4 regions of the Neorhizobium sp. T25_27 genome follow, and region 4 is predicted to be linked to each of the others. Evidence: predicted binding sites of a transcription regulator. Region 4 holds the regulator's gene; each other region holds the start of a gene.

Region 1 (7,660 bases), on a different contig from region 4:
GGGGATGAGCGGCGTCCAGATCGGCCCGGGCGCGACGGCGTTGGCGCGTATGCCCTTTTCGGCCAGCAGCTGTGCGAGACCTGCCGTGAAATTCTGGATCGCGCCCTTGGTGGTCGCATAGGCGAGCAGCGTCGGGCTCGGACTGTCGGAATTGATCGACGCCGTGTTGATGATGGCGCTCCCCGGCTTCATGTGGGGGACTGCCGCCTTGGTGAGATAGAACATCGCATGGATGTTGACCTGGAAGGTCAGTTCCCATTCCTCGTCGCTGATGTCGCCGATGTCGGAAAACGTGGCCTGATGAGCGGCGTTGTTGACGAGGATATCGATCCCGCCGAACTCCTGGACCGCCTTGTCGATGATTGCCCGGCAATGCGCCGCGGTCTTGATGTCGCCCGGCACCAGCACCGCCTTGCGGCCGGCCTCCTCGACTAGGCGCTTGGTATCCTCGGCATCCTCGTCTTCGTCCAGATAGGAAATCAACAGATCGGCGCCCTCGCGCGCATAGGCGATCGCCACCGCCCGGCCGATGCCGCTGTCGCCGCCTGTGATCACCGCCTTCTTGCCGGCCAGCCGGCCGGAACCGCGGTAGGAGAGCTCGCCGTGATCGGGCACCGGATCCATGCGCCCGGTAAAGCCCGGCATCGGCTGCTGCTGTTCGGGAAACGGCGGAGTGGGATACTGGGCCATCGAAATCTTCCTTGTTGTCGAGGTCGCGAACTGATCGCCCCAACTGGCCTCGTCTGGAGATGTTCCCGACCAAAATGCACAATCAAAAAAAGGAGAAAACGCGACGCCACCCCACCTTCCGGCTCACGCCCCGGGGGTGATTGCTCCGTCGCCGCGCCGCAGGCGTTTCAGTTGATTGACGATCCGGAGCGAGCTTGCGGCCCGTGCCGCAGAGGAATCCGAGCTCTTCGACAGTATCCGCAACATGTCCTCCGCCTCGTCCGCAGAGATGGTGCCCCGGGCGGCCAGACCGTCGATCAGCATGAGCATCGCCCCCTCGACCGCGAGCGATCGTCGGCGCGTTTCCATTTCGATTTCATCGGCATCGGACATTGCAGGCTCCTTGAACTGTCACCTGCCGAATGGTTTGGGGAGAAGATTGTTCCTCATCATCCTGCCCGGTCTTATCCTATCGCCAAGTCAGCCGCCGTTCTGTGAGTCATTTGGCGGTGACGGGCTTTTGTCGACCTTGCCGGGGCCTGCCTTGTAAAAATACTGGCTCGCGACCAGCCAGCCCTTCAACGGCCGCATCGGCGCAAGGCAGGTGAGGAACAGGAAAGGCAGCGAGATCAGCAGATGCACCCAGAACGGCGGCTGGAAACTGGTCTCGATCCAGACCGCAAGCGCAATGCTCGGAATGCAGCCGAAGCACATGACGAAAAAGGCGGGACCGTCTCCCGGATCGGCGAAGGAATAATCAAGGCCGCAAACCTCGCAGGCCGGCCGCATCGACAGGAACCCGTTGAACAGATGTCCCTGGCCGCAACGCGGGCAACGGCCGCGCGGGCCGGTGCTATAGGGAGGAAGCGGCGCCCAATTCGCGTCATGGGACATGGAAATCTGCCTTTCGTGACAGGAGACAAAATGTGTTTTCCGGATATTTATCCGGCAGACCTCTATAACAAGCCGTTCCCTGCCGGGCGCAATCTCGGCTTTTGAGGTTCGGCACGAAACTTCTGTCATCGATCTATGGCAGGCAGCTTCAAAACAATAGTCTGGCGTCGATCGAATCGCTGCCCTTCACCTTAGATGGTATTTCATGGCTTCAGAATTTTCAGGCCTCGGCATCGCCCATCAGGGCCGTTTCACCCGGCTGAAGTGGCATCGCCTGCGCCGCAGCTTCAAGGACCCGCTGTTTTCCGCCGGCGTCATGGCACAAGGTTTTCGCCTGGGCGCATCGAGCGAACTCGATCTGCGCGTCCGCGCCGATGGCGGCTTTGTCGTGCTGCACGACGAGGAGCTCGAAGGTGAAACCACCGGCCACGGCCTCATCCGTGAGGCTTTGCCCGAAACCATCCGCGGCCTGACGCTTTTGCAGGGCGGCCATCCGCCGATCCTCAGCGAGGATCTCGCGACGATGCTTCAAACAGCGCATCCGGACGCCCTGCTGCAGTTCGACATGAAGGACGGACTGGAGGCGATCGGCGCACGCGGCATGGATCACCTCGCCGATCATTTCGGCGGCGCCGGCTCCTCGATCATCGTCAGCGGCGCCGATCTCGATCTTGTCGTCGCCGTCAAGCAGAGACTGCCGGGCCTCAAGCGCGGCATCGACCCGACCGGCAAGCTCATGGAAATCTATCGCCACCAGGGCCTCAAGGCCGTCGAGGCGGATCTTCGCGCCGATATCTCCGGCCCGACCGAGCCGGACACCATCTATCTCGCCTGGCAGCTGGTGTTGCAGGCGGCCAAGGACGGGCTCGACCTGATCGGCCTCTGCCACGATGCCGACCGGCTGGTGGATGCCTGGACCTTCAATCTCGAGAACCCGGACGCCGGGTTCGACGAGGCCGAAGCCCGCAGCTTCTCCGCCCTGATGGCGCTGAAGGCGGATCAGGTCACCACCGACGAACCGGTCGCCACCGAACGTGCCTGGGCGGCCATCTCCGCTTGAAGTTCATCAATCGTCGAACCCGAACGGATCGCGAAACACCCGCCGGTTGACCAGCTTGAGACTGCGGTCCGGCTGGATGATGTAATTTTCCTCGACCCGCTGGCCGAGTTCGTTGCGGAATTCGTGCGGCACGACGCTGCCGATCGGCGCCTTGGTGAGCTTGGTGCGCGGCTGGCCGCCATAGGTGATGCTGCCGGGGATCGGCCGGATGCCCGGACCGATGTCGAGTGCGCCGGTGGTTCCGCCGCCGTCCGTGCTGCAGCCGGCAAGCGCGATCACGAGACCGACGGTGGCGATAATGTTTCTCATGGGCTGATCCTTCCCGATGTCCCGCTGACGCGGTGGACTCACTGAACTTCGCGAATATGCGGGAAGTTCCATGCCATGAACCGAACCGATAAATCCTCTACCCATTGCCAAAATATCCGATACATCTGTCGCCCGCCAGTAACGGAATGAGGAGAATGACTGCCGTGACGAAATCCTTTGGAGCGATGTCGATCGCCGAGCTTTCCGCGCTCATCCAGATGGGCAGGGTCGACCCCGTCGAAGTCACGGAATCGGTCCTCTCAGGTATCAAGGCCTACCCCGACAAGGCCGTGTTCATCTCGCTTCTCGAGGATCGCGCTATGGCTGAAGCGCAAGGCTCCTCGAAGCGCATGAAGGAAGGCCGCTCGCTCGGCCTGCTCGATGGCATCCCGATCGCCTGGAAGGACCTCTTCGACATCGAGGGATTGCCGACCACCGCCGGCTCGAAAGTCCTGAAGAAGGCAGATCCCGCCACAAAGGATGCAGCGATCGTCGACCTGCTGAAACAGGCCGGCATGGTCGCGGTCGGCCGCACCAACATGAGCGAATTCGCCTTTTCCGGCATCGGCATCAATCCCAATTACGGCACGCCGCAGAACCCGCATGGCAAGGATGCGCCGCGTATCCCCGGCGGCTCCTCCTCCGGTTCCGGCGTCGCGGTCGCGGCCGGCCTCGTGCCCGTCGCGATGGGCACAGATACCGGCGGCTCGATCCGCATTCCGGCCGGTTTCAACGGCATCGTCGGTTACAAGGCGACCCGCGGCCGTTATGCGATGAACGGCGTCTATCCGCTGGCAACCAGCCTCGATTCGCTCGGCCCGCTTTGCCGCACGGTGCAGGATGCGGTCTGGATCGATGCGGCCATGCGCGGGCTCGCAGTTCCGCAGACGGCCCGCCACCCGGCGCGGCCGCTCGATATCGTCATCCCCACCAATATCGTCTTCGATGGCGCCGAGCCGGGCGTGGTGGCCGCCTTCGAAGCGGCGATCGAGCGGCTGGCAAAGGCGGGAGCCAGGATCACCCGCCTCGCCTTCCCGACCTTCGACGAACTCCCGAAGCTGATGGTGAAATACGGGCCGATGGTCACCGCCGAAGCCTTCGCCCTGCATCGCGAGAAGCTGTCGGGACCGGATGCCGAGGAGATGGATCACCGGGTCGTCGCCCGCACCCGCCTCGGCGAAAAGACCAGCCTGTCCGACTATATCGCCATCGTCGAAAACCGCGCCCGGATGATTGCCGAAACCGAGGCATTGATCGGCGACCGCTTCGTCGCCATGCCATCGGTCGCCCATGTGGCGCCGCCAATCGCCCCGCTCGAAAAGGACGACGAGCTGTTCTTTGCCACCAACGGCAAGACGCTGCGCAATACCGGCTTCGGCAACTTCCTCGACTGGTGCGGCGTCTCCATCCCCTGCGGCAGCGGCGATGCCGACATGCCGGTCGGCTTCCTCCTGTCGGCCAATGCCAATTGCGATGAAACACTGCTGCAGGCCGCGATGGCCCATGAAGAAATCATCCGAGGGTAGGAACGGCGGAGCCGGATCGGCTCCAGCAGACATCGGTGTCTCGGCAAAGCCGGCAAAACGTGCCACGCGCGCCGCAGGGAAGAGTTGCCTCCCTGCGCAGCTAACAAAGGAACCGTTTCCCCTTAACCGGGACCGCGGCAGTTGCCTTTTGCTTGTTCCAATATCCTCGAGAGCCTAGCCTTCCCCTGGATTTTGAGGAAAGCGGCGCACCATGCAACTCGATTTGAACGGCAAGACGGCATTGATCACGGGCGGCTCCAAGGGCATCGGCCTCGCCTGCGCCCAATCCCTCCTGTCCGAAGGCGCGCGCGTCGTCATCTGTTCGCGTTCCCAGGCGAACATCGATGCGGCTCTGGCAAAATTACCCGGCACGATCGGCTTCACGGCCGATCTGATATCGGAAAACGAGGCGCTGACGCTCGTTGACAAGATCGAAGCTGACGTGGGAGCGCTGGACATTCTCGTCAACTGCGCGGGAGCTGCGCGCCGCACACCGCCCCAGGACCTTAGCCCGGCCCATTGGCGTGCAGCGATGGACGCCAAGTATTTCTCCTACATCAACGTCATCGATCCGGTGGTCAAACGGATGGCGGCCCGGCGGACGGGTGTGATCGTCAATGTCATCGGCGGCGGCGGCAAGGTCGCATCGCCGATCCACCTTCCGGGCGGGGCCGCCAACGCGGCGCTGATGCTGGCGACAGTCGGCCTTGCAAACGCTTACGCCGCCAGCGGGTTGCGCATCGTCGGCATCAATCCCGGCAATACCGAAACGGAACGGGTAACCGAGGGCCTTCGGGCAGAGGCGGCTCTCCATGGCATCAGCGAAGAGGCGGCGCTCGAAAAACTGGTCCAGCGCATTCCCCTCGGCCGCATGGCGACGCCCGAGGAGATCGCCAACGTCGTCACCTTCCTGAGCTCTTCGAAGGCGAGCTACGTCACCGGAGTCGTGATCGGCATGGACGGCGCCCTCAACCCGATCGTTGTCTGAAGGAACCTCTCGGACCCCGGCCGGCGTGCGCCACGCGGTGCCTCCCACTCATTTCCCTATTCAGCCATTAGAGATGCAGGTCGATAACATGAGCAGCAATTCCGAGTTCCTCTGGTACATCCCCAACGACGTCAAAGCCGGCCATCGCGGCGATTCCTCCGCCGAGAACCACAACAGCCTTGAGACGCTGACCAGCCAGGCCAAGGCGCTGGAGGAGCACGGCTGGAAGGGCGCGCTCGTCGGCACCGGCTGGGGCCGGCCGGATACGTTCACCATCGCAACCGCCCTTACCGCCCGCACCACCACCTTCGAGCCGCTGATCGCCATCCGCCCCGGTTATTGGCGGCCGGCGAACTTCGCCTCCGCCGCGGCGACGCTAGACCACCTCAGCGGCGGCCGGGTGCGGGTCAACATCGTCTCGGGCCAGGATAACCTCGCCGCCTATGGAGACAGCGAGGGTGATCAGGCGCATCGTTATGCTCGTACCAGGGAATTCATGCGGCTGGTCCGCCGACTTTGGACCGAGGAGAACGTCACGTTCAAGGGCGAGCATTTCCAGGTCACCGGTTCTACGATCGAGCCTCGCCTCCAACCCCGCGGCGACCGCACGCACCCGAAACTCTATTTCGGCGGAGCTTCCGAAGCCGCCGAGCGGGTGGCCGCGACGGAAGCCGATATCCAGCTTTTCTGGGGCGAACCGCTCGACGGCGTGCGGGAGAGGATCGAACGGCTGAAGGCGCTGAGCAGGCAGCTTGACCGCGACCTTCCTCCGCTTCAATTCGGGCTGCGGATCACCACCCTCGTCCGCGACACGACGGAACAGGCCTGGGCCGATGCCGAGGCGAAGGTCGCCGAAATGGCCAAGGGCAAGGCCGGCAACTGGAACGACCACGGAAAGCCGGTCGCCGTCGGCCAGCGCCGGCTGCTCGAACTGCACGAGCGCGGCGACGTCCTCGACGACAACCTTTACACGGCGCCTGGAAAATTCGGCGGCGGCGGTGCCGGCACCACCTGGCTCGTCGGCTCAGCGGAAGACGTCGCCCGTTCGCTGCGCAAATACGAGGATCTCGGCATCACCCATTTCGTGCTCTCCGACACGCCTTATCTCCAGGAGATCAAGCGGCAGGGCGACCAGCTGCTTCCGCTTTTGCGCCGTTGAAGCGCAACAGCGATCGACCGCGAGAAGCAGCCGGCCTCTCCTCAGGCCTCCAGGCGCTTGCCCGTCTCGGGATCGAAGATATGGACATGCCCGATGTCGATCCCGATCGACAGTGCCTCGCCGGGCGTTTTCATGATGCGCTCGCGAAAAACGCCAATTACCTCATGACCCCCGAGCCGCATCACCACCTGGGTTTCGGAGCCGGTCGGCTCGACGGTGACGATCTCGGCGTTCAGGCCGTTCGGATCGAGCCGGAGATGCTCCGGCCGGACCCCGAGATGGATCGACCGATTGCCGAACGGCGCCAGGTTGGCGGCGGGAATGGCCGTCCCGTCGGCCAGGGCGAAGCTGCCGTTTTCCAGCCTGCCGGTGAGAATGTTCATGCTCGGCGACCCGATGAAGCCGGCAACGAAGAGGTTGGCGGGACGGTCATAGAGATCGAGCGGCGAGCCGACCTGCTCGATGACGCCGCCGTTCATGACGACGATGCGATCGGCCATGGTCATCGCTTCGATCTGGTCGTGGGTGACATAGACCGTCGTTGTCTTCAGGCGATGATGGTTCTGCTTGATCTCGGAGCGCATCTGCACGCGCAGCTTGGCATCGAGGTTGGAAAGCGGCTCGTCGAACAGGAAGACCTTCGGCTTGCGCACCATCGCCCGCCCCATGGCGACGCGCTGGCGCTGGCCGCCCGATAGGTGGCGCGGATAGCGTTTCAGATAGGGTTCAAGCCCCAATATCCGGGCGGCCTCCGCAACGCGAGCCGAAATCTCCTGCTTCGGCGCCCCGGCAAGTCGCAGCGAAAAGCCCATATTGGCTTCAACGGTCATGTGCGGATAGAGCGCATAGGACTGGAACACCATGGCGATGTCGCGCTCCTTCGGAGCGAGCGAATTCACCACTTTGCCGTCGATGGCGATCTCGCCGCCGCTGATGGCTTCCAGGCCTGCGATCATCCGCAGCAGGGTGGACTTGCCGCAGCCGGACGGTCCGACCAGCACCACGAACTCGCCATTGGCGATATCGACCGAAACGCCGTGCAGGACTTCGAGCGC
Region 2 (7,660 bases), on a different contig from region 4:
TGCCGCCGGAAGTGCTGCGCGAAATGGCCGGCAAGAGCTCGACGGTGGCCCTGACCCTGCAGTCGGGGCAGAACAGTTCCGTGCAGCTGTCGGTCCGCTGCGATTTCGGAAGCCTCGGCAACTGCAGCCGTCATCGCTTTACGGCAACGCAGGAGAAGCTGGAGGCGCTCTTCCGGGTGACCTTCGAGCGGTCGCTTGCCCCCAACCGGCCCGGCCGCCTGATCTTCAACAGCGGTATCGACGGCGCGGACCGGGCGGTTCTGCTCTATTCGGTGCGCATCCTGCCCGGCCAATGACCTTTATCTCAGGAACTTCGGGCCGAAACCGAAGATCTTGTCGTCGATCTCGCCGATAGCGTCCTTGTCCTTGCCCTCATAGTCGAGCGATAGCAGGATATGGCGAATGACGTTGAGGCGGGCGCGGCGCTTGTCGTTGGCACGCACGACCGCCCACGGGGTCTCCTTGTTGTGGGTTCTTTCGAGCATCGCGTCGCGCTTCTCGGTGTAGTCGTCCCACTTGTTGAACGCGGCGATATCCATCGGCGACAGTTTCCAGATCTTGAGCGGGTCGTGCCGCCGGTCATGGAAACGCTTGAGCTGCATCTCGCGGCCGATATCCAGCCAGAACTTGAAGAAGATGATGCCTTCGTCGGAAATCGTGTCCTCGAAGCGCGGAACCGCCTTCATGAAATCCTTGTACTGTTCCGGCGTGCAGAAGCCCATCACCGGCTCGACCCCGGCCCGGTTGTACCAGGAGCGGTCGAACAGCACGATCTCCCCCGATGTCGGGAAATGCGAGATGTAGCGCTGGAAATACCATTGGCCGGCCTCGGTCTCCGTCGGTTTGTTGAGCGCCACCACGCGGGCCGAACGCGGATTGAGATAGGCATTGATCGAAAAGATCGTGCCGCCCTTGCCGGCCGCGTCGCGGCCCTCGAACAGCGCCATCATCCGCTTGCCGGTCGCCTTCAGCCAGAACTGCACCTTGACGAGTTCGACCTGCAGCTTTTCCAGCTGCTTTGCGTATTTGTCCTTGTCGAACTTGTCGTCATGGGGATATCCGCCGGAGCTAAGCGCATGCTCCTCGATCCACGCCGGCAGCACCGGGTCGTCGATATCGAACTGCTTGAGCTTGCCGTTGATGTCGATGCTGACTGCCCGGCTTTCGGTTTTATCCGCCATGATAGTGCTTCCTCCGATCGATCCGCCGTACGGGGCGGTAGCCGATATGTAACGCAAGTTCGAAATTCCGCTACTCTCCGGATAGCGCCAATTTTCCAATATCCCAACGGAAGCGATGTATATCTGTCATGCAAGGGATATATGAGCGCGTGTTCAACCTGTGAAAGCTGCGAGTCTGTCTGTGGAGTCGGTACTGGAGAAATGGCGTCGGGGTCTGGGCACGCTCGTTGCGAGAGGCCGCCAGGAACGCGCTCTGCTGCTGCTTCTGACCCTGCTGGCGATGATCGCGTTCCTGATCGGTATGGACTGGGTGGGCGTCCTGGTGGGCTGGCTGCTCTTGGTGCTGGTCGTTGTTGGTCGCAAGCCTGCCGTCCTTCCGCCGCCGGCCCCGGTGATCGTCGAGGAAGAGCGATCTGGCTTCCAGCCGCTGCCCCAAGTGGCAGCGACGCTCAGCGCGCTGGACATTCCGGCTTTCGTGCTGGGCGATGATATAACCGTCCTCTACCAGAACAAGGCGGCCGAGAAGGCCTTCGGCATCCTTTCTCCAGGTTCGCATCTTTCGGCCCGGCTGCGGTCCCCCGGCATTCTCGACATGGTGCGGGAAACCATCGCGACTGATGAGCCCAACCAGATCGAGCATTCCGAGCGGTTGCCTTCCGAGCGCGTCTATACCCTGCGCATCGCGCCGATCGATCTCGGCCAACCGGTCCAGCAAAGCTCCGACGGAGTGGCGCAGAAGCTCTATCTCCTCTCTTTCAGGGACATTTCGGAACTGCGCCGCATCGATCGGATGCGTTCGGATTTTGTCGCCAATGCCAGCCATGAGCTGCGTACCCCGCTTGCCTCGTTGCGAGGCTTCATCGAGACCCTGCAGGGGCCGGCGCGCTCCGACGCTGCCGCGCACGAGCGGTTCCTCGCCATCATGTTCGACCAGGCGACACGCATGAGCCGCCTTGTCGACGATCTCATGTCGCTGTCGCGTCTGGAGCTCAAATCCCATATCGCACCGGACCAGACGATCGACCTGAAGCCGCTGATCGGTCATGTGCGGGACGCGCTGGTACCGCTCGCCGACGACCTCGGGGTGGAAATCCGCACGCATCTGCCGGAAGGCAAGGTGGAAGTGCTGGGCGACCGCGACGAGCTAGTTCAGGTTTTCGAAAATCTGATCGAGAACGCCTGCAAATACGGCCAGGAAGGCAAGTTCGTCGACGTTTACCTCAGGAACGGCGCTTCCGATCCGGTGGAAGTGACCGTTGTCGACCAGGGGCCGGGCATTCCGGCCGAACACGTTCCGCGGCTGACCGAGCGCTTCTACCGGGTCAGCGTGGCCGACAGCCGTTCCAAGAAAGGCACCGGCCTCGGCCTTGCAATCGTCAAGCACATCCTGACCCGCCACAGAGCCCGCCTGATCGTGAAGTCGGAAGTCGGCAAGGGAAGCGAGTTCACCGTCAGGTTCTGACAAAAGGGAGTGCTATCGACGTCCCATGTCCGGCGCCTCGGGGAGGCGCTCAATTTCTCCAAACATGCAGGGTGTCATCCGCACCGTTCGCGGCGCGGATTATTCGATAGAAACCTCGAGGAGCGGCGTCAGGCCGCCTCTGTCTGCCGTTGCCATTCCGGCAGCGGAAAGATGCGGTCATAGGCCCAGTTGAACACGAAGGCATAGACCACGTAGAAGACCGCGAACGACACGTCCATCGTCAGCGCATGGACGAGGCTGATGCCGAGATACCAGGCGATCAGCGGCAGAAGCGCGATCAGCAGGCCAAGTTCGAACAGCACCGCATGCGCCACGCGTATTGCGGTGTTTTTCTGCGTGCCGCCGGTAAAGCGCTGCATCAGGTGGTCGAAGCCGAGATTGTAGAGATAGTTCCAGCCGGTGGCGATCGTCGCACTGCCGATGCCGACCACGCCGATATCGGCGGCCGGCATGTCGAAGGCAAAGGCGCCGAGCGGTGTGATGAGAGCGAGCCCGATCAGTTCGAAGCTGATGGCATGGCGGATACGGTCGCGAGTCGAGCGCATGATGACCTCCTGGGTGCTTTCCGGGTCGTCCCGGAGTTTTTGCCCGAATGGGGGAGGTCGTCCTCACCGTCTTTCAGATAGGTGCAATGCCGATCCGGAGCAAGGCTTGGCCGGCATATCTGCCATGCGCAACAAAAAAGCGGGCCTGAGCCCGCCTTCGATCTTGTCCTCGTGTCGCGCCGCCGCTCAGACCCGAGCAGCAACCTTGCGGCGCTCGTTGACCGGCTGGTAGGCGAGCTTTGCATGATAGCCGCAATAGGGCGATGCATCCGGGGATTCACAGCCGCAGAAGTGGAAGTCGTCCTTGAGCGGATCCCCGACCGGCCACTTGCAGGTGCGCTCGGTAAGCTCGGTCAATGCAAGGCGACGGGAGATCGGCACCACCACGTTGGAGGCGGGACGATATTCCATCTCCTGATAGGGTTCGATTTCGACCTCTTCCTTGACCATCGTCGCGCCGACGGCGCGGGTAACGGTCCGGGTCGTGACGCGCGATGCATAATTCGGAGCCCGCGGCGCCGATGTCGTGCGCTTGGCCGCAGCTGAACGGCCCGTCGCTACCGTGCCGCCGGCTTTCGCCCGGCCCGGCAGGCTGAGACGGTGCACCTTGCCGATAACGGCATTTCGGCTTACGCCTCCAAGTTGCGCTGCGATCTGGCTGGCGCTGAGGCCCTCCGACCATAATCTTTTGAGCTTCTCGACACGCTCGTCTGTCCAGTTCATGCCCGTTCTCCGCCTTTGAACGTTGCTGGCATGCAGAATCCTTCCACCTTTGCTGCGAAATTCATTTCGCAGCACCCACTATATCTATGCTTGAGGTGACTAGTTCCGCCGCATGCAGTCTAGTAATTGATCTTTAACCTAGTGTGAGGCTGACTCCGTGGCAAGAGTCGGGGGAATCTGCGGGAATCGATTTCGTGGTTTTCCCCAACTTGCTGTCCGGGAGAGTCATTTTTGTCACATTGGCCGGCGCCTGCCGCTTTCCGGCCCGGGCCTGCCCAAAACGCCGAGCTTTGTTGACATTGATGGCCTAAACCCCGATAGTGCCCCCGCCGCCCAGTGGGCGGCATTTTTGATTTTTTCGGCCCCTTCCATGGGCCTTTCTGGACTGCCTAGAGGAGTGATGTCGCCATGGCTGAAGCCGCGCTTTTCGACACTTTTGCCCGGGCTCCGCTGCGTTTCGAGCGCGGCGAGGGCGTATGGCTTGTGACGGAAAGTGGGGAGCGATATCTCGATTTCGGCTCCGGCGTCGCTGTCAATTCGCTTGGTCACGGCCACCCGCACCTCGTCGGCGCGCTGAAGGCGCAGGCCGACAAGGTCTGGCACACGTCCAACATCTTCGAACAGCCGGGCCAGGAGACGCTGTCGCGTCGTCTCGCCGACAATTCTTTCGCGGATAAGGTGTTCTTCACCAATTCCGGCGCCGAGGCGCTCGAATGCGCCATCAAGACCGCGCGCCGCTATCAGTTCGTGAAGGGCCATCCGGAGCGCTTCCATATCATTACCTTCGAAGGCGCCTTCCACGGCCGTACACTGGCGACCATCGCCGCCGGCGGCCAGGCAAAATATCTCGAAGGTTTCGGCCCGAAGGTCGAAGGCTTCGATCAGGTGCCGTTCGGCGACATGGACGCCCTGAAGGCTGCGATCACCGATGCGACCGCGGCTATTCTGATCGAGCCGATCCAGGGCGAGGGCGGTGTCCGGCCGGTTCCGAAGGAATTCCTCCAGGCGTTGCGCCAGGTCTGCGACGACAACGGTCTGCTGCTGATCTTCGACGAAGTGCAGACCGGCGTCGGCCGTTCCGGCAGGCTGTTCGCCTATGAGTGGGCGGGTGTGGCGCCGGACATCATGGCGCTTGCCAAGGGCATCGGTGGCGGCTTCCCGCTCGGCGCGTGCCTTGCCACGGCGGACGCCGCGTCCGGCATGACCGCTGGCACCCATGGCACGACCTACGGCGGCAATCCCCTCGCCACGGCGGTCGGCAATGCCGTGCTCGACGTGATCCTGGGCGACGGCTTCCTGGAAAACGTCCGCGACGTCGCCTTGGTGCTGCGGCAGGGGCTCGCGAGCCTCAAGGACCGCTTCCCGGACGTCATCGAGGACATTCGTGGCGAAGGCCTGCTGCTCGGGGTGAAGGCGAAGGTGCCCGCGGGTGATCTGGTTGCCGCCATACGCGGCGAATACATGCTGACCATTCCGGCCGGCGACAATGTGGTGCGTCTCCTGCCACCGCTCACAGTCACGGCGGAGGAAGCCCGAGAAGGGCTTGCCCGTATCGAGAGGGCGGCGGAAAAGCTTTCCGCTTCCGAGATGAAAAAATCGGCCTGAGCGGGCAAAAGGGGGACGCCGTTGCAGGTTTCCCGCTTCACAGGGAACATCAAATGGCATCTCCCAAGCATTTTCTCGATCTTTCCGCCGTTTCCGCGGCTGATCTCAGGGCTATCCTCGACGACGCGAAGGTCCGTAAGCAGGCGACCAAGGCCGGTACTGCGGAAAAGCCGCTCGCCGGCAAGATGCTGGCGATGATCTTCGAAAAGCCCTCCACGCGCACCCGCGTATCCTTCGATGTCGGCATGCGCCAGCTCGGCGGCGAAACGCTTTTTCTGTCGGGTACCGAGATGCAGCTCGGTCGCGCCGAGACGATCGGCGATACGGCCAAGGTCCTGTCGCGTTACGTCGATGCGATCATGATCCGCACCACGGATCACGCCCGCATGCTGGAGCTTGCCGAACACGCGACCGTGCCGGTCATCAACGCCCTGACTGACGACACGCATCCCTGCCAGATCATGGCCGATATCATGACCTTCGAGGAGCATCGCGGGCCGATCGCCGGCAAGACGGTTGCCTGGACCGGCGACGGCAACAACGTGCTGCATTCCTTCGTGGAAGGTGCTGCCCGTTTCGGCTACCGCATGAACATGGCGGTGCCGATGGGCTCGGAGCCCTCCGACAAGTTCCTCAACTGGGCGCGCAACAACGGCGGCAACATCATGCTTTGCCATGATGCCGAAAAGGCGGTTGCAGGCGCCGATTGCATCGTCACCGACACCTGGGTGTCGATGAACCAGGAGCACAAGGCACGCGGCCACAACGTCTTCCAGCCGTTCCAGGTCAATGCCGACCTGATGAAGCGTGCCGACAAGGATGCGCTGTTCATGCATTGCCTGCCGGCCCATCGCGGCGAGGAAGTCACCGACGAGGTGATCGACGGGCCGCAGTCGGTCGTCTTCGACGAGGCCGAAAACCGCCTGCACGCGCAGAAGTCCATTCTCGCCTGGTGCTTCGGCGCCGTCTGAGTTCAACGTCCCGGATGGAGGACGCGGAGAGCCGGCGGCGGCAATCAACCTTGATTTCCGCCCCGCAATCCCCCATTTGTCGGCTTTCAACAATACGCCGTCTTCTGGACTGGCGTTTCAACACACATCGTCGACGTCTTTTCCTCCGGCCAGCGGTTCCGCTTGGGCTGGCGCTTGTGTAAAGGTTTGGGTCGGCGCGAAGGAGTGAAGTCATGGCGGAAGCGACTGTGGAACTCAACGAACTCGACTTTGCCGGAGACGATCGGGTCGTTCCCTTCCAGGTGGAAGGTCTCGACGTGCGCGGCCGTGCGGTCCAGCTCGGGCCGCTGCTCAACTCCATCCTCAGCCGTCACGAATATCCAGGCCCGGTCGCGCGGCTGCTTGCCGAGGCGATCGTGCTGACGGCCCTGCTCGGCACCTCGCTGAAATTCGATGGCAAGTTCACGGTGCAGACCAAGGGAGACGGCCCGGTCGATCTGCTGGTCGCGGATTTCTCGACGCCCGACAGCCTTCGTGCCTATGCCCGTTATGATGAAGAGGCGCTGGCCGCTGCTGTCGAGGAAGGCAAAACTTCGCCGCCCGATCTTCTCGGGCAGGGAGTGCTTGCGTTCACCATCGACCAGGGCCGCGGCATGCAGCCGTATCAAGGCATCGTGCCGATGGACGGCTCATCGCTCGAGGAGATTGCCGGCGTCTATTTCCGTCAGTCGGAGCAGATCCCGACCAGGGTCCGCCTGGGCGTTGCCGAACTCTTCGACCGCGATGCCGATGGCAAGCCGCGTCACAACTGGCGGGCAGGCGGGCTTGTCGCGCAGTTCCTGCCGCACGCGCCTGAGCGCATGCGCCAGCCGGACCTGCATGGCGGCGATGGTGACGAGCGCGATTTCGAGTTCACCGAGGACGATTCCTGGGCCGAAGCCCGCACGCTGGTGGAAACGATAGACACCGACGAGCTGACAGACCCGCGGGTTGCAATCGAACGGCTGCTGTTTCGCCTGTTCCATGAGCGCGGCGTGCGGGTCTATGCGCCGCACCCGGTGTTCGATCGCTGCAGCTGCTCGCGCGACAAGATCAAGGGTGTTCTCTCGGGGTTCTCTGCCGAGGAGATCGAGGCGAGCGAGGAAGACGGGGAGATCGCCGTCACCTGCGAGT
Region 3 (7,660 bases), on a different contig from region 4:
GAAGAGAAGGCAGGCGATCCGCTGCTGGTTGCCGCCGACCAGCTCGCAATCCTGCGCGCCCGATCGCCCGAACACGCCCGCGAGCTTGCCGACTGGACCGGTCGGATGGTGCCGGCCTTCGGGATCGTCGAGACGGAAGAGGAAAGCCGCTATCGCCAGGCCGCCTGCCTGCTTGCCGATATCAGCTGGCGTGCCCATCCGGATTATCGCGGCCTGCAGGCGTTGAACCTGATCGCCCACTCGTCCTTCGTCGGCATCACCCATGCCGGCCGCGCCTATCTGGCGCTTGCCAACTACTACCGTTTCGAAGGCCTGCACGACGACGGTGCGACCGGGCCGCTGGCGACGATCGCCACGCCCCGCCTGCTCGATCTCGCAAAACTGCTCGGCGGGTTGCTCCGGGTCGTCTACCTCTTCTCGGCCTCGATGCCGGGCCTCGTCCACCACCTGACCTTCCGCGCGTCTTCTGAGCCGGATCTCGACCTCGAATTCGTCGTCCCCTCCGCCTACCGCGATTTCGCCGGCGAACGGCTGGACGGCCGTCTGCAGCAGTTGGCGAAGCTGACGGGCAAACGACTGGCGTTCCGGTTCGAGTAGGGCGGGCTCGCGGGGGGCAGGAGAGCGGCTGCTTCGCGGCAGGAGCTATGCCTTGGTCATGGGAAGTTTCGGGGCTGGTCTAGCGAAAACAGCTCTAACAGTCCGCTTCGAACCGTTACCAAAATCGACAACCATGACCATCGCGAGTTGTTCGCCACGAAGGGCGAAAACAACATCGAAAACCCTGTTGCTGTAGATCGTGCCGGGCCGCATTTTCCAACGCCCCTGGCCGCCGGCGAAGCGTGCGGGACCGTTTCGACCCGTTTCCACTGTCGCAGACCAACCGTTGTTTGCGCTGACGACAAGAACAGTGCCCTGCTTGACGATTCCAATAAAACAAGTTGCACATGATCCAGCATCGGATGAAATCTGCTGCCATCGGCCGGAAAGCAAGGCTTCCTCCGACCTTACACCTTGCGAAGACAACAAAGCAAAGAAAGCGAACGAAATCAGTCTAAAAGCAAGGCGCACGTCTCTCTCCGCACAACCAAAGATATCTACAATTGCCCGCCTCGGCGATGAGGGCCGAGCCATTAGTCAGTCGCGCACGTTTCCATATACAATTCAAGGTCACATTGTTGGGCAAGGAGATGTCCAGCCGTCCTTCGCATCGAGCAAAGTAGCGGATCCCGGAGGCACATCTGCCTGCGACCGAACCTCGAAATAGGCTTCCAACCCGCCGTAAACAATCACTCGCGATTGCAAAGGCAGTGGAATCGGTTGCGTCCACCGGCATTTTCATGCGCATGCTCGCGAACTGACATTACCTCTTTAATCGGCTGAGCAAGATTCGATGTCTCTGAACGCGCCTCCTCGTGAGATCGGCTTCATCCTGTTTGCCGGGCTGACCCAGCTTGATTTGACCGGGCCTTGGGAGGTTCTGACACGGCTGCCCAATACTCGTTGCCATCTGCTGGCCGAGGGACACGCTCCCGTTCGAAGTGCGAGCGGACTGAGCATCGTCCCAAACATGCTGCTTGAAGAATGCGATCAGCTCGACATCGTGGTTGTTCCGGGCGGGCCTGGCCATCTGAATGCGATGCAGGACGAACGCCTTCTCTCGTTTCTACGGCGCCAGGAGCCAGGCTGCCAATTCCTGATGGCAGCCTGCACGGGCACGCTGGTGCTTGCTGCTGCCGGTCTGCTTCAGGGCTACGAGTGCACCACTCACTGGACAGCGCTGCATAGGCTCTCAGCTTTCGGAGCAATTCCCGTAAACCGGCGGGTCGTATTTGACCGGACGCGAGCCACCGGTGGCGGCGTGACGGCAGGTATCGATCTTAGCTTGGTCATGGCCGCCAAGCTGGCAGGTGAAGATGTCGCGCGGAAAATCCAGTTGATGATGGAATACGCGCCCGAACCTCCATTCGCCGGATCGCCCATGACCGCCGACCCTGCGACGGTCAGTGCGCTGGAACCACCGGCCGATGTCGCAGACCAGATAAGAGCCATCGATGCCGACGCGATATCCAGACTTAGGGGAGAACCTCGGCTCGCATAGCGATGAGTGGAAGAGCTGTGAACGAACTGTGTTCGAAAAGGCCGAGTTTTGCGCTTCGAACTAGGCACAGGCAAGATTATTCCCTATTAGGGCAGAATGAGGATTGCCGTGCTGAAAAATGGATAACGCGGGATTGTCTCTTGACCGAATGCGCACCTTTGTTCGCGTCGCCGAACGCGGCAACCTGTCGCTAGTCGCAAGAGAACTCGGTGTCGGTCAATCGACCGTGACACGGCACCTTAATGAACTTGAGGACGCAGTCGGCGTATCTCTGCTCAGCCGAACCACACGTCGCGTGACCCTTACGGACGAGGGTAGCCGCTATTATACGAATTGCCGTCAGATATTGCGCCTGGTCGAGCAGGCTGCCGAAGAAGTGAGAAATGCCCGTCAGGCCCCGGCGGGTACAGTTAGGCTTTCCTGTACTGCAGCACTCGGCGTGATGCACATCACCCGCCTTATCTTTGAATTTCAGGATAAGCATCCGGACATCAAGGTCGATCTCAACCTGACCGACGAGCGCATCGACCTGGTTCGGGAAGGCGTTGACATTGCGCTCCGTCTTGGGCCTCTCACCGACAGCTCGATGAAGCTTCATGCGCTCGGAGAAAGCCATCGGCTGCTGGTGGGGGCTCCGAATTATTTGTCCGTTCACGGTCGGCCTGAGCACCCAACCGATCTGTCACGGTTCGAAACGGTCGTGATGTCGAATGTTGCTGGGAGCGATCAGATCATTCTTTTCTCTGACGATGGCACAAGCCTGATGATACCAGTCGGTGGGAAGTTGCGCGTCGATCACGGGGTTGCGGCGCGCCAAGCCTTTGCCGCCGGACGCGGCATTGGTCCTGCACATCTCTGGCTGGTCCACGATCTTCTGGACGACGGTCAGCTCGAAATCGTGCTTGGAGACTATCGTCCTCCACCGGTCCCGGTGAGCTTGCTGATCGTTCCAGAGCGTGCAGCCATTGCACGCGTCCGGCTTCTCGCCGACTTTCTTGTCGCCAAGGTTTCTGAATTGCCGGGAATCCGGCCATCCTGAATCAGAGGCCGAAAGATCGCCTATGGCCACGCCACCCCGTCGTCCGCAGATACTGCTCCCAGTTGAGCATGTCGGGGTTCAGACGACGGCTCCATTCGAGATCATGCTCTTTGCCGAAATAACCATATTCGACAGCATACTCGACCATCCCCAGAAGCTCTCGCACGAGAAGTTCGTTAGCGGCAAACTCCGGAAAATATTGCAGAAGGCCATCCCTGGTGAACGCGTTTCGATACTCAGCTTTAAGGCCGGTCACGCGCTGAAAAGTTTCGATCATCTCGCGCGGAGAAATGATATCGCCGACGATCGGCAGAGTTTTCCCGTTGTAACGCCCGGGATTTGAAAAAATCTCGAGCACGACCGGCCCTGTCGCCGTGAGCGGATCGACAAAAGGCGCTCGGAAGTCCTCAGGAAGATAAACCGGCAAGAGGAGAGTATCCCCCTCCATGCGCGGCACATAATATTCGAGAAGGTTCGTGTAAAAGAACGCCGGCATTATGAAGGAATGAGAGATCGGCAGGCCGCGAATGTAGTCTGCAACGCACGCTTTGTCGGTGAAGTGCGGGGCATACTTCGTCCCGCCCGAGATCTTGTCGACATTCTCGAGGGTGCTGAAAACAATATGCCCGACGCCCGCCTCAACTGCGGCGTCGGCCAGTTCTCGGCCGAGAGGAGCCTCGGTTGTCTGCGGCGGGGCGATGGGTGGCGTCATCAGAAATGCGCCATCCGCGCCCTTGAATGCAGCAATGAGATCCTTCTGAAAACCAGGTTCAAGAGGGACCGTCACGATTTCCGCACCGAGTTTTTCCAGTCTTAAAGCCTCGGTTGAATCCTTTTTCCGGGTTAAAGCACGTACACGGAAACGCTCGCTACGAAGAAGTGCCGCGGCTACGCTTCGCCCTTGTTTGCTCGTTGCCCCGACAATCGCGATAAGTGGCTTTTCTTTTGCGGACATCTTTGGGTTTAGACCTTTCCAGTCATTGGCTGCCGGCTACGCAGGCAAGCTCACGTTGCGGCAAGAGCTGTCGGCCCATGCCGCCGCCTCAATGATGGACACGCTATCTCAATACGATTTATGGCTGTAGATGTGCGAAATACATAACATAATGCCATTTTATGGATGAGTGGTCCCCGTGAATCGCCGGGCTGCTCTATCTCCGTGTCCAAGCAAAAAGAGCGCCCGGCTTTCACCGGACGCTCTTCGCTTTGGGACGTCTGCTGCTTACTTCGCAGCCAGAAACTCACCGACTTCGAGCACGCTGAACTCGTTGTTGTCGGCCTTGTCGACGGCGCGGCCGGCGGAGAAGGGTAGGTTGTTGTCGTTGCCGATGATGATGTGGGTGGCGTCGATGACGTCGACGTTCTCGATCGTCACGAACGGCATGTCGTAGACGCCGGCGACGCTGCCGGCCTTCTTCTTGTTGTCCGGGTCCTGGATGTTCATCAGGTCGATATAGCCGATCTTGCGGACGGCCTTGCCGACATTGGCGTCGGTCATTTCGATCTTGTAGACGCGCTTGTGCTTGGCCGGTGCGTTGAAGCAGGTCGGCTCGGGCTTCGCCGGATCGGCGCAGGGCTTGTCGGCGGTGCCGGCGCCGTTGTCGCGCTCGATGACGAGAGCGGTGGTTGCGTCGACCATGTTGAAATCGCCGATCGCTTCGCCGCCCTTGGAGAGTGGGTAGAGCCACCAGCGGCCGGTCCATTTCTTGGAGGCGACGTCGAACTCGATGACGCGCAGCGCCGTCAGCCCCTCGGCGTCTTCGACCTTGCCGTCTTCCTTGTAGAGCGGTCCTTCGAGCAGGCCGTAGAGCTTGGCCCCGTCCTTGGACACCGCAAGCCCTTCATAACCGCCGGAGCGCTTCACGTTGAAGACCGGTGCCTTGGCGACCGGGTTCGCCTGGAGCTGGACGAGCGGGCTGTCGGGAGACGTGACCGGCTTGCCGTCCACGAGCGTCGATACGACGTCCGTCAGGCGGCCCTGCATGTCGACCTTGATCAGGTAGGGGCCGAATTCGTCGCCGAGCCAGAAACCGTCGGCGACCGGCTGGATCGATTCGATGTCGAAATCGGCGCCGGTGAGGTAACGGGTCTCCGAAGCTTCCGTGACGATCGGGAACGGCGCGATCTTGTTCGGGTCGGAGAGGAAGACGTTCTTAACGACTTCGGCCTTGTTGGCGGCCCAGTCGAATTTCATCTGGTGCAGGAACAGCATCGCGTCGGAGGAATTGCTCTTGCCGCCGAAACCGTTGTCCGACAGCGTCCAGAACGTGCCGTCGGCCATGGTCTTGATGCCGGAGAAACCCTGGATCGGCTGGCCGTCGAGCGGCAGCTTGACGTCCGTCACGCGGGCGCCGTCCTTGCCCGGCAGGGTGCCGAGGGCTTCGGTGCGCTTGCGGTCGGCGGTGGTGAACTTGCCGGAGGTCTTGAGGAACGCCGGTGCATCGGCCGGAGCCGGAACGACCGTGTTGGCGGGAAGGATCGCCTGGCCGGTGAGCTTGGCCGGGAATACCTTGTCGTCAGCAGAAGCGGAGCCGCCGATCAGCGCGGCGAGCGCGACGGTAGCAAGCAGAAATTTGGTCATGGGGTCACCTGTTGGTTGGCGTGTCAAAGACGCCAACCGGTTAAGGTGAGTGCATGACGGTGAGGTGATGGAAGATTGACGCTTCGATGAAGCTTTGATGACTGAAATTTCACAAAGGCCGGCGGCCTCAGGCGCTCCTGCTGAGCGCCACCCAGCGCCCTGGCGTCATGCCGAATGTCTTCTTGAAATGACGGGTGAAATGCGCCTGATCGGCAAAGCCCGTATCGGCTGCGACATCCGCCAGGCTGCCGCCTTCCGACAGCATGATCTTTGCCCGATCGAGCCGGCGCATGACGAGGTAGCGGTGCGGGCTCGTTCCCAGAAGTTTCCGGAACTGCCTTGCGGTCGTGTAGCGGTCGAAGCCGCTCACCTCCTCGAGTTCCTCGGAAGAAACCGTGCGGCCCGAATTCGCCTGCAGGTAATCGCGGCAGCGCAGAACCGCCTGCTGCGCGCGCGGGCTGCCCGGGGCACCACCCTTGCCGTCCGCATGGCGCCAGAGGCTTGTTGCCATGCGGCCGATCAGGTCGTCGAGCAGCAGGTCCTGCGGCTCCGCCTCGAGATCGTCCAGGGCTTCGACAAGACACTGCCGGAATTCCGCATCCGCTATGATGGGATCAGGCACGAAGGGCAGGCCGCGCGAACCGCCGGCCGCCTCGATCAGCCGCTCCGGCGGCAGGTAGAGCATGCGGTAGCGCAGCCCGGCGTCGGTGCCGGCCGCCCCGTCATGCACCTCGTCCGGATGCAGCACGATGACATTGCCGGGCAGGCTGGCGCGGGCGGCACCGCGATACTGGAAGGTCTGCACGCCGGAAAGCGTCATCCCGATCGCATAGGTGTCGTGGCGATGCGGCTCGAAACCAAGTCCGTGGAACCGTGCCTCGATCCGCTCGATACCGCGCGAGGAGGGCGCCTGGACGATGCCATCAGGCGCGCCTCTTGCGCTGCCGTCAGGCGTAGCATCGGCGCTGCACGAACGTTCAAGACCCGCGGCATCGGCTGCCGCTATCTCGTCAGTTCTCGCATAACCTTCGACGGAGTTGTTTTTCATGTTCGATACCAAGATCGCGATCGTGCTTCGCGATGACCTCGCCCCCTGGCAGGAGCTCAACGTGACCGCGTTTCTGACGAGCGGCATCATCGCGCAAAATCCCGCGATCATTGGTGAAGCATATCGGGATGCGGCGGGTCATGTCTACAATCCGATGAGCATCCAGCCGATCGTGGTGCTGACCGCCGACCAGGAGACGCTACGCGCGATCCACCGGCGTTCGCTGGAGCGGGAGGTGACGACGTCGGCCTATATCGAGGAAATGTTCTCGACCGGGCATGACGTGGCCAACCGCGAGGTATTTGCGCAATTTGCGCCGGAGGATGCGAAACTGGTCGGCATCGCGCTCAGGGCCGAGAAGAAGATCGCCGACAAGATCACCAAAGGCTCGAAAATGCATAACTGACTGCGAAGAACGTATTCTTCGGAATGACCCAGAGCGCGGCGATCGGCGTGGTCGAGGCCACGACATAGGCAGTGATGCTCAGCAGCAAATAGTTGATCCAGGCAATTGACCGCGAGGTTCCGAGACCAGCGAGGGCGACGAGCAGGTTGGCGGCGCAGATCACCCGGGTGATCGGGCGGATCCAGAGCGACGAAAAGGCTCCGGGGCCTGCCGCTTCGATGAGAAGGACGAGCAACAGCGAGAGCAGGACGACGACTGCGATCAGGACATTCGGTGTCGGATAGCGCATCGATCGCTCCGGACTTGGGGCATGGTGGGCTCGCGTTGAAAAGCGTCTGCCAAATGGATATCATAGGAAAACAAGCAATATCTGATCGGAGGTGAGCTGATGAATGCAATCACCATACGAAACCTGTCCGACGAAGCCAGCCGTGCATTGGAAGCTCGCGCGGTTAGAAATGGAACGACTGCGGAAGCCGAAATCGAGC
Region 4 (7,660 bases):
CGGCGCATCACAATCCCCGATGGTGGCCATGCATTTACGCACGGAGACGAAGGATACGGCAAGAGCGCGGCAGGTACCCTATCTCCCCCCTGGCGGGGGAGAATGGAATTTCAACATTTTAGCTTCAGCTAAGTGTTAGAAATTCCAAGAGAGGGGATCCAACGCCGACGCCCACAGCAAACCCGCCAGCTTCCATGGCTATGATCCGCCGGCGGCATGAGACGGTCAGGATAAAGGTGAGCCTCGAGGCCAATGGGGGCGTCAGAAATCGCCCAATGCGTATCCGGCGCCGCGCACGGTCCGGATCACGTTGTCGGACTTGCCGAGGCTGATGACTTTGCGGAGCCGGCCGATATGGACGTCGATGGCGCGTTCATCGACGGTCGTGTCGTCGCCCCACAGGGATGCCTTGAGCTCCGAGCGGGAATAAACCTTGCCCGGTGTCCGCATCAGGAATTCAAGAAGCTTGAACTCCTTAGGCCCGAGCTTGACCTCACGTTTCTGCCGGTGAACCCGGTGGGCCTCCCGGTCGAGCGTGAGATCGCCGACCTTGAGCATGTGGTCCAGGAGGGCGGGGTTGACGCGCCTCAGCAGGTTTTTCACACGGACAACGAGTTCGACCGGGGAAAATGGCTTCATGAGGCAATCGTCGGCGCCCGCCGCCAGCGCGATGAGGTGAAGGCCTTCGCCACCCGACGGCACAAGGAGGATGATCGGAAGGCGCGACAGGATAGGGTCGAGACGGACCTCCCGGCAGACCTCGAGACCTCGCACGCCCGGAAGATCCGAACTCATGACCAGGATATCCGGCGGAACGGCTTTCAGGCGATTTGAGATCTCGGCTCCACTTGCCAGCATCGATACGACGAAGCTGTCGGCCACGAGGGCTTTCTGCAATATCAGACGGAACGACTCGTCGTCGTCGACCAACAGGACCCGCGCGCTCATCTCGTGGCCACCAACTATGTTTCCATGGAGTATCCGGCACCGCGGACGGTGCGGATGACATCCTGCATGTTGGAGAAGTTGAGTGCCTTGCGAAGTCTTCCCACATGGACGTCGACGGTACGCTCGTCGACATAGATGTCGTGGCCCCAGACGCCGTCCAGAAGCTGCGAGCGGGAGAAGACCCGCCCTGGCGCTGCCATCAGGAATTCGAGCAGGCGGAATTCGGTCGGGCCCAGACGCACTTCGCGGCTCTTGCGGTGAACGCGATGGGTTTCCCGATCGAGTTCGATATCGCCGCAGCGGAGAACGCTGGAGAGCACCTCGGGACGGGCCCGGCGCAGCATGGCCTTGACGCGGGCCATCAGTTCCGGCGTCGAGAAGGGTTTTACCACATAGTCGTCGGCGCCGGTGGCGAGGCCGCGAACACGTTCGCTCTCCTCGCCGCGGGCCGTCAGCATGATGATCGGCAGGCGCTCCGTTTCCGGGCGCATGCGCAGCCGGCGGCAGAGTTCGATGCCGGAAACACCGGGCAGCATCCAGTCCAGGATCAGAAGGTCCGGTACCCGCTCCTGAAGCCGAATTTCGGCTTCGTCGCCCCGCAAAACGGTATCGACCTCATAACCCTCGGCTTCCAGATTGTAACGAAGAAGCACGCTCAGCGCTTCTTCGTCTTCTACGACAGCGATTTTCGGCAGCATTCTTGGCCTGCTCCGTCAGTTCTATTCAGTGATCGCGCCGAGCGTGTTCGACGAGTCGTCCTTCGGACGATCGCCTTCCGGCTGGGCGCCCGTCGTCATGTAGTAGATGGTTTCGGCGATGTTGGTGGCGTGGTCGCCGATACGCTCGATGTTCTTGGCGCAGAACAGGAGATGCGTGCAGGTGGTGATGTTGCGCGGATCCTCCATCATGTAGGTGAGGAGTTCGCGGAACAGCGAGGTGTACATCGCGTCGATTTCCTCGTCGCGGCTGCGGATCGCCTCGGCCTTTTCCGCCGAACGCGTCGCGTAGACGTCGAGGACGTCCTTGAGCTGCACGAGGGCGAGATCGGAGAGATGTTCGAGGCCGCGGGCGAGTTTGCGCGGAACGCCGGTGCCCTGAACCGCGATAACGCGCTTGGCGGTGTTCTTGCCAAGGTCGCCGACGCGCTCGAGATCGGAGGCGATGCGCAGCGAACCGACGATCTCGCGAAGGTCGGCCGCAACCGGCTGGCGGCGGGCGATCGTGATGATCGCCTTGTCGCCGATCTCGCGCTCGGCGTGATCGAGGATCACGTCGTCGGAGATGACCTTCTGCGCGAGTGCGGCGTCGGAATTGACCAGCGCGCGCACAGCGTCCGAGCACATCTGCTCGGCGAGGCCACCCATCTCGGAAATGCGGCGGCTCAGGTATTTCAGTTCGTCGTCGTAAGCCGACAGGATATGGGTCGATGCCATCTTCTAGTCCTCAAAATTGATTTTCAGGCGGCACAATCGGCTGGATCAGCCGAAGCGGCCCATGATGTAATCCTGGGTGCGCTGATCGTCGGGATTGGTGAACATCTTGTCGGTGTCGTTCTCCTCGACGAGCTGGCCGAGATGGAACATGGCGGTGCGCTGCGACACGCGGGCAGCCTGCTGCATCGAGTGCGTCACGATGACGATCGTGTAGTTGGCACGCAGCTCATGGATGAGTTCTTCAACCTTGGCGGTCGCGATCGGGTCGAGAGCCGAACAGGGTTCGTCCATGAGGATGACTTCCGGCGACACGGCGATCGCACGGGCGATGCACAGACGCTGCTGCTGGCCGCCGGAGAGGCCCGTGCCGGATTCGTGCAGGCGATCCTTGACTTCGCCCCAGAGGCCGGCGCGCTGCAGGCTCGCCTCGACGATCTGGTCCATGTCGGCCTTGTTCTTGGAAAGGCCGTGGATGCGCGGACCGTAGGAAATGTTCTCGTAGATGGTCTTCGGGAACGGGTTCGGCTTCTGGAACACCATGCCGACGCGGGCGCGAAGTTCCACGACGTCGATGTTATTGTCGTAGATATCGTCCGTGTCGAGGGTGATCTTGCCGGTGACGCGGCAATTCTCGATCGTGTCGTTCATGCGGTTGAGGCAGCGCAGGAAGGTGGACTTGCCGCAGCCGGAAGGACCGATGAGAGCCGTCACAGTGTTTTCGCGGACGTTGAGGTTCACGTCGAAAAGCGCACGCTTTTCGCCGTAGTAAACCGAAACGTCCTTGCCGATCATCTTGTGGGAAGCATCGCTCATCTTTTGGTCCAGCGCCTTTTCTACTGCCGATTCTGACATCATATTCATTGTCATACTCCTTCTACCAGCGCCGCTCGAAGCGACGCCGCAAGAGAATTGCGCCAACATTCATCAGGATGAGGAACAGGAGCAGGATGATGATTGCTCCCGAGGTACGCTCGACGAACGCGCGCTCCGCTTCGTTCGCCCACATGTAGATCTGGACCGGCAGCGCCGTCGACGGGTCGAGCGGCGTGGTCGGATAGTTGGCGACGAAGGCCACCATGCCGATCAGCAGCAGCGGCGCGGTTTCGCCGAGTGCGTGGGCCAGGCCGATGATGGTGCCCGTCAGGATGCCCGGCATGGCAAGCGGCAGGACATGGTGGAAGATCGTCTGCATCTTCGATGCGCCGAGCCCGAGGGCGGCCGCCCGGATCGATGGCGGCACGGCCTTCAGTGCCGCGCGGGTCGCGATGATGATCGTCGGCAGCGTCATGAGGGTGAGCACCAGACCGCCGACGAAGGAGGCGGAACGCGGCAGGCCCATGAAGTTGACGAAGACCGCCAGACCGAGAAGACCGTAGACGATCGAGGGAACGGCCGCGAGATTGTTGATATTCACCTCGATCAGGTCGGTGAACTTGTTCTTCGGGGCGAACTCCTCGAGATAGATCGAGGCGGCGACGCCGATCGGCAGCGCCAGGACAAGCACGATCAGCATCATGTAGAACGAGCCGATGAGCGCGACGCCGACGCCAGCCGCTTCCGGACGGCTCGATGCGCCGTTGACGAAAATGCCGCTGTTGAAATGCTTGGCAAGCGCTCCGCTGTCGGAGAGCTGGGTCATCCAGCCGAGCTGCTGGTCGTTGATCTTGCGGTTCTCCTGGCCGACGTTGAGGTCGATCTGGCCCTTGTAGGCCGAGTCGATATCGCCGGAAGCGAGCAGTCTTACCGTCTGCGTCGTGCCGATGATCGCCGGATTGGCGACCACCAGGTCACGCAGCTGAACGCGGACGCCATCCGACAGCATCTGGCTGACTGCGCGGGCTGCGACACGGTCGTCCACGCTGACATTGAGCAGCTTGGCGAGCGCATTGCGGGCGACGACCGGATAGTTCGCCGTCATCAGCTTCTGCGGGTTGGTGGCGCGTTCGTTCTGCGGGTCGATGATCTGCTGCGAAAACTCGACCGGCATGGTGATCATGGTCTGCTGGAAGGCGGTGTATCCCTTGGAGACCACCGACCACAGGAGAAGCATCAGGAAGATGATGCCGAAGGAAAGCGCGGCGATGCCATAGGCTCGGAAGCGACGCTCGGCGGCGTAACGGCGCTTGATGCCGATATCGCGACGGACGGACTTGGCCTTGGGGATGCCGGCGGCGGGAGAAACCACATCGGTCATTCGTACTGCTCCCGGTATTTGCGCACGATATAGAGCGCGTAGATGTTGAGGCAAAGCGTGATGGCGAACAGCGTGATGCCCAGCGCGAAGGCAACCAGGGTCTGCGGCGAGGTAAACTCAAGGTCACCCGTCAGCTGGTTGACGATCTTCACGGTCACGGTCGTCATCGGCTCGAACGGATTGATCTGCAGGCGGGCGGCGACACCGGCCGCAAGCACGACGATCATGGTTTCGCCGACGGCGCGCGAGGCGGTCATCAGGAGCGCGCCGACGATGCCCGGCAGAGCGGCGGGCAGGACGACCTTCTTGATGGTTTCCGAACGGGTGGCGCCGAGACCGAGCGAACCGTCACGCAGGGCCCGCGGCACTGCCGTGATGATATCGTCCGACAGCGAGGAGACGTAGGGGATCAGCATGATGCCCATGACGAAACCGGCCGTCAGAACGCTCTGTGCCTGGATGAAGTTGGCATAGTCGCCGGTGACAAGGCCGTTCAGCTGCGAGGAAATGTCGCGAAGGAACGGACCGACCGTCGTCAATGCGAAGAAGCCGTAGACAATGGTCGGAATGCCGGCGAGCACTTCGAGCAGCGGCTTGGCAACCGAGCGGACCTTCGGCGACGCGTATTCCGACATGTAGATTGCCGAAAAGAGGCCGATCGGAACCGCGAAGAGCATCGCGACGAAACCGATATAGAGCGTGCCGAGCAGCAGCGGAATGAGGCCGAACTGACCTTCGGAGCCACCCGAACCCGCAGCCGCAAAACGCGGATCCCATACCGTGCCAAAGAAGAATTCCCAGGCAGGAATGGCGGTGAAGAAGTGGGCCGCTTCCGTCAGCATCGATGCGACGATGCCGACCGTGGTCAGAATAGCGATCGAAGAAGCGACGACGAGGCTGCCGAGGATCACTTTTTCCACCCGATTGCGGGCACGGAAGCGCGGCGCGATCTGGCGGTAAGCAAAGAGAGCGCCGCCGATGGAAGCCCCCAGAACGAGGATCGTCATGAGGATACGGCTGACGAAGGTCATCCTGTTCAGTTCGGCAGCGGCCTTGACCATGAAGGGCTGCGGATCACCCGCAAGCGGAACGCCCTTGGCGCCAAGCGCAGCACGAAGCTCCACCGGATTATTCTCGATGCGGGCGATCTCGTCGCCGGTCAGTGCGTTCATGCCGCGGGCGATCGAGGTGATCATGCCGTAGCTCAGGCCTTGCTCGGCCTGCGATTGGGTTTTCACCTCCTCGGGAAACGCGCCGCGCACCGAGGAACTGATAAACATGGGGCTGGCGACCAGCCAGACAAAAAGAATGACGACGGCCGGCAGGATCGCCCAGACGGCGACAAAAGAACCGTAATATCCAGGCCGCGAATGAAGTTTGGAGGAAATTCCTCCGACCAGTGCCATTGCATACCGGGCACCGGCGACGTAACCGGCTATGCCGATTATCGCCAAAATCAACAATATTAGTGATGTGTTCATCATAATCCCCCGGCGTACCGCCTTCGGCGGCAACCCATCACCGCCCAGCTCCGTTCATCGGAACCGATCGCATCGCCGTCGCGCCTCGCGCAACACCATCGCCACAAAACCGACGATTCCCCACCAAGGCAAAAGCCCTCGGTCGGAGAGAAAACGGCGCCGCTTCAAAAGCGGCGCCGGTCTTTCAATTACATGGTCTTGCCAGCGGCAAAGTCCTTGCGGAGCTGCACGCGCTGCGCTTCCGGAGCGGCAACGAGGCCGTACTCGACGAGCGGCGAGTCAGGACCGATCATGTCATCAGAGGTGAAGAACTCGACGTATTCCTTGAGGCCCGGAACAACACCCAGGTGAGCCTTCTTGACGTAGAAGAACAGCGGGCGGGAGACGGGATAGGTACCGTCAGCAATCACAGCCGCGGTCGGCTTGATGCCGTTGACGGTGGCGACTTTCAGCTTATCGGCATTGTTTTCGTAGAAGGCGAGGCCGAATACGCCGACGCCAGTCTTGTTGGCGGCGATACGAGCGAGCGTCTCGGTATAGTCGCCGTCGATGTCGACAGCAACGCCGTCCTTGCGAACAGCAATGCACTTGGCGGTCGCCTGCTTGGCGTCCGGAACGAGCTTCTTGATGGCTTCCGCAGCACCAACTTCCTTGCAGCCTTCCGACAATACCTTCTCTTCGAAGACTTCGCGCGTACCGTGCTTCGTGCCCGGAATATAGGCAGCGATCGGGCCCTTCGGCAGAGTCGGGTTGATCTCCGACCAGTTCTTGTAAGGGTTGGCGACGAGCTTTCCGTCAACAACCACTTCAGCGGCAAGAGCCTTGTAGAAGTCCTTCGGCTCGATCTTCATGTCGCCGTTGCTGCTGGCGGCCGCGAAGACGATACCATCGTAACCGATGCGAATTTCCTGGACGTCAGTCACGCCGGCGGCCTTGCAGGCTTCCAGTTCGCTCTTGTTGATCGGACGCGAAGAATTAGCGATGTCGATCGTGGCTTCGCCGACGCCCTTGCAGAATTCCTTGAGGCCCGCGCCCGAGCCGCCCGACTCGACGATCGGGGTCTTGAACTTCGGGAAGGCTTCGCCGAAAGCTTCTGCAACGATCTTCGCATAGGGAAGAACGGTGGAGGAACCGGCAACCTGAACCTGATCGCGAGCCGTTGCGACGCCTGCGGTGGCCAGCAGAATTGCGGCTACAGCGCAGCTTCCTAGATACTTCTTCATGGATTTCTCCCTTGGAATTCGGATTGACGCTTGGGCGTCGGCTACCCTCTATCTGTTGCTCATTACAGTTTTGTGACAGATTTATTTCATTTATGAAAAGGACGCGCCCCAGCATTTGCACAGGTTTGCAGCCGCCATGCCTGCTCCGGCAGAAAGGACGGAATATGGGTTATGACAGCGATATTGGCGAGAGTGGACACTCCCACCGCCGCAGTTCGTCGAACGCGTCAGGATAGTCTGATGTGACATCCGTGTTCGACGTCGCGCAAGAGCCCGACGGATCGTTGCCACGGAATACAGGGAGCTTCTATCTGGCCAGCGGAACGCCTCAGTCGCTCCGCGGCATGGTGTCCAGCCAGGTCGAGACCGTATCCAGCGTGC

Evidence for each region. Region 4 encodes PhoB, which activates phosphate uptake and scavenging genes when phosphate is short. Its sites were predicted from a motif close to TGTCATNNANCTGTCAT; they were not measured.
Region 1: C5J24_RS00140 (glycerophosphodiester phosphodiesterase family protein) is a predicted target of PhoB. The motif match lies at 1,687-1,703, and genes of this name have one in related genera.
Region 2: ppk2 (polyphosphate kinase 2) is a predicted target of PhoB. The motif match lies at 1,306-1,322, and genes of this name have one in related genera.
Region 3: C5J24_RS23425 (esterase-like activity of phytase family protein) is a predicted target of PhoB. The motif match lies at 5,805-5,821, and genes of this name have one in related genera.

The regions. Positions count from the first base shown of each region.
Region 1 covers NZ_PVBJ01000001.1:21,107-28,766, reverse strand. Annotated here, with positions in the region: gene C5J24_RS00155 (SDR family oxidoreductase) at 1-690, opposite strand, end outside; gene C5J24_RS00150 (hypothetical protein) at 814-1,062, opposite strand; gene C5J24_RS00145 (DUF983 domain-containing protein) at 1,150-1,563, opposite strand; gene C5J24_RS00140 (glycerophosphodiester phosphodiesterase family protein) at 1,769-2,623, shown strand; gene C5J24_RS00135 (hypothetical protein) at 2,630-2,932, opposite strand; gene C5J24_RS00130 (amidase) at 3,097-4,458, shown strand; gene C5J24_RS00125 (SDR family oxidoreductase) at 4,670-5,446, shown strand; gene C5J24_RS00120 (LLM class flavin-dependent oxidoreductase) at 5,535-6,605, shown strand; gene C5J24_RS00115 (ABC transporter ATP-binding protein) at 6,647-7,660, opposite strand, start outside.
Region 2 covers NZ_PVBJ01000002.1:560,034-567,693, forward strand. Annotated here, with positions in the region: gene C5J24_RS09595 (hypothetical protein) at 1-296, shown strand, start outside; gene ppk2 (polyphosphate kinase 2) at 300-1,181, opposite strand; gene phoR (phosphate regulon sensor histidine kinase PhoR) at 1,462-2,643, shown strand; gene C5J24_RS09610 (PACE efflux transporter) at 2,772-3,209, opposite strand; gene C5J24_RS09615 (GcrA family cell cycle regulator) at 3,396-3,932, opposite strand; gene C5J24_RS09620 (aspartate aminotransferase family protein) at 4,341-5,537, shown strand; gene argF (ornithine carbamoyltransferase) at 5,591-6,508, shown strand; gene C5J24_RS09630 (Hsp33 family molecular chaperone) at 6,721-7,660, shown strand, end outside.
Region 3 covers NZ_PVBJ01000009.1:221,029-228,688, forward strand. Annotated here, with positions in the region: gene ppx (exopolyphosphatase) at 1-597, shown strand, start outside; gene C5J24_RS32040 (hypothetical protein) at 643-1,068, opposite strand; gene C5J24_RS23410 (DJ-1/PfpI family protein) at 1,391-2,098, shown strand; gene C5J24_RS23415 (LysR family transcriptional regulator) at 2,217-3,137, shown strand; gene C5J24_RS23420 (NmrA/HSCARG family protein) at 3,139-4,092, opposite strand; gene C5J24_RS23425 (esterase-like activity of phytase family protein) at 4,360-5,718, opposite strand; gene C5J24_RS23430 (AraC family transcriptional regulator) at 5,846-6,766, opposite strand; gene C5J24_RS23435 (DUF2000 family protein) at 6,765-7,172, shown strand; gene C5J24_RS23440 (hypothetical protein) at 7,144-7,461, opposite strand; gene C5J24_RS23445 (hypothetical protein) at 7,561-7,660, shown strand, end outside.
Region 4 covers NZ_PVBJ01000005.1:207,962-215,621, forward strand. Annotated here, with positions in the region: gene C5J24_RS16655 (endonuclease domain-containing protein) at 1-8, opposite strand, end outside; gene C5J24_RS16660 (winged helix-turn-helix domain-containing protein) at 262-948, opposite strand; gene phoB (phosphate regulon transcriptional regulator PhoB) at 963-1,646, opposite strand; gene phoU (phosphate signaling complex protein PhoU) at 1,668-2,381, opposite strand; gene pstB (phosphate ABC transporter ATP-binding protein PstB) at 2,427-3,242, opposite strand; gene pstA (phosphate ABC transporter permease PstA) at 3,256-4,575, opposite strand; gene pstC (phosphate ABC transporter permease subunit PstC) at 4,572-6,056, opposite strand; gene C5J24_RS16690 (substrate-binding domain-containing protein) at 6,245-7,279, opposite strand; gene C5J24_RS16695 (flavodoxin) at 7,608-7,660, opposite strand, start outside.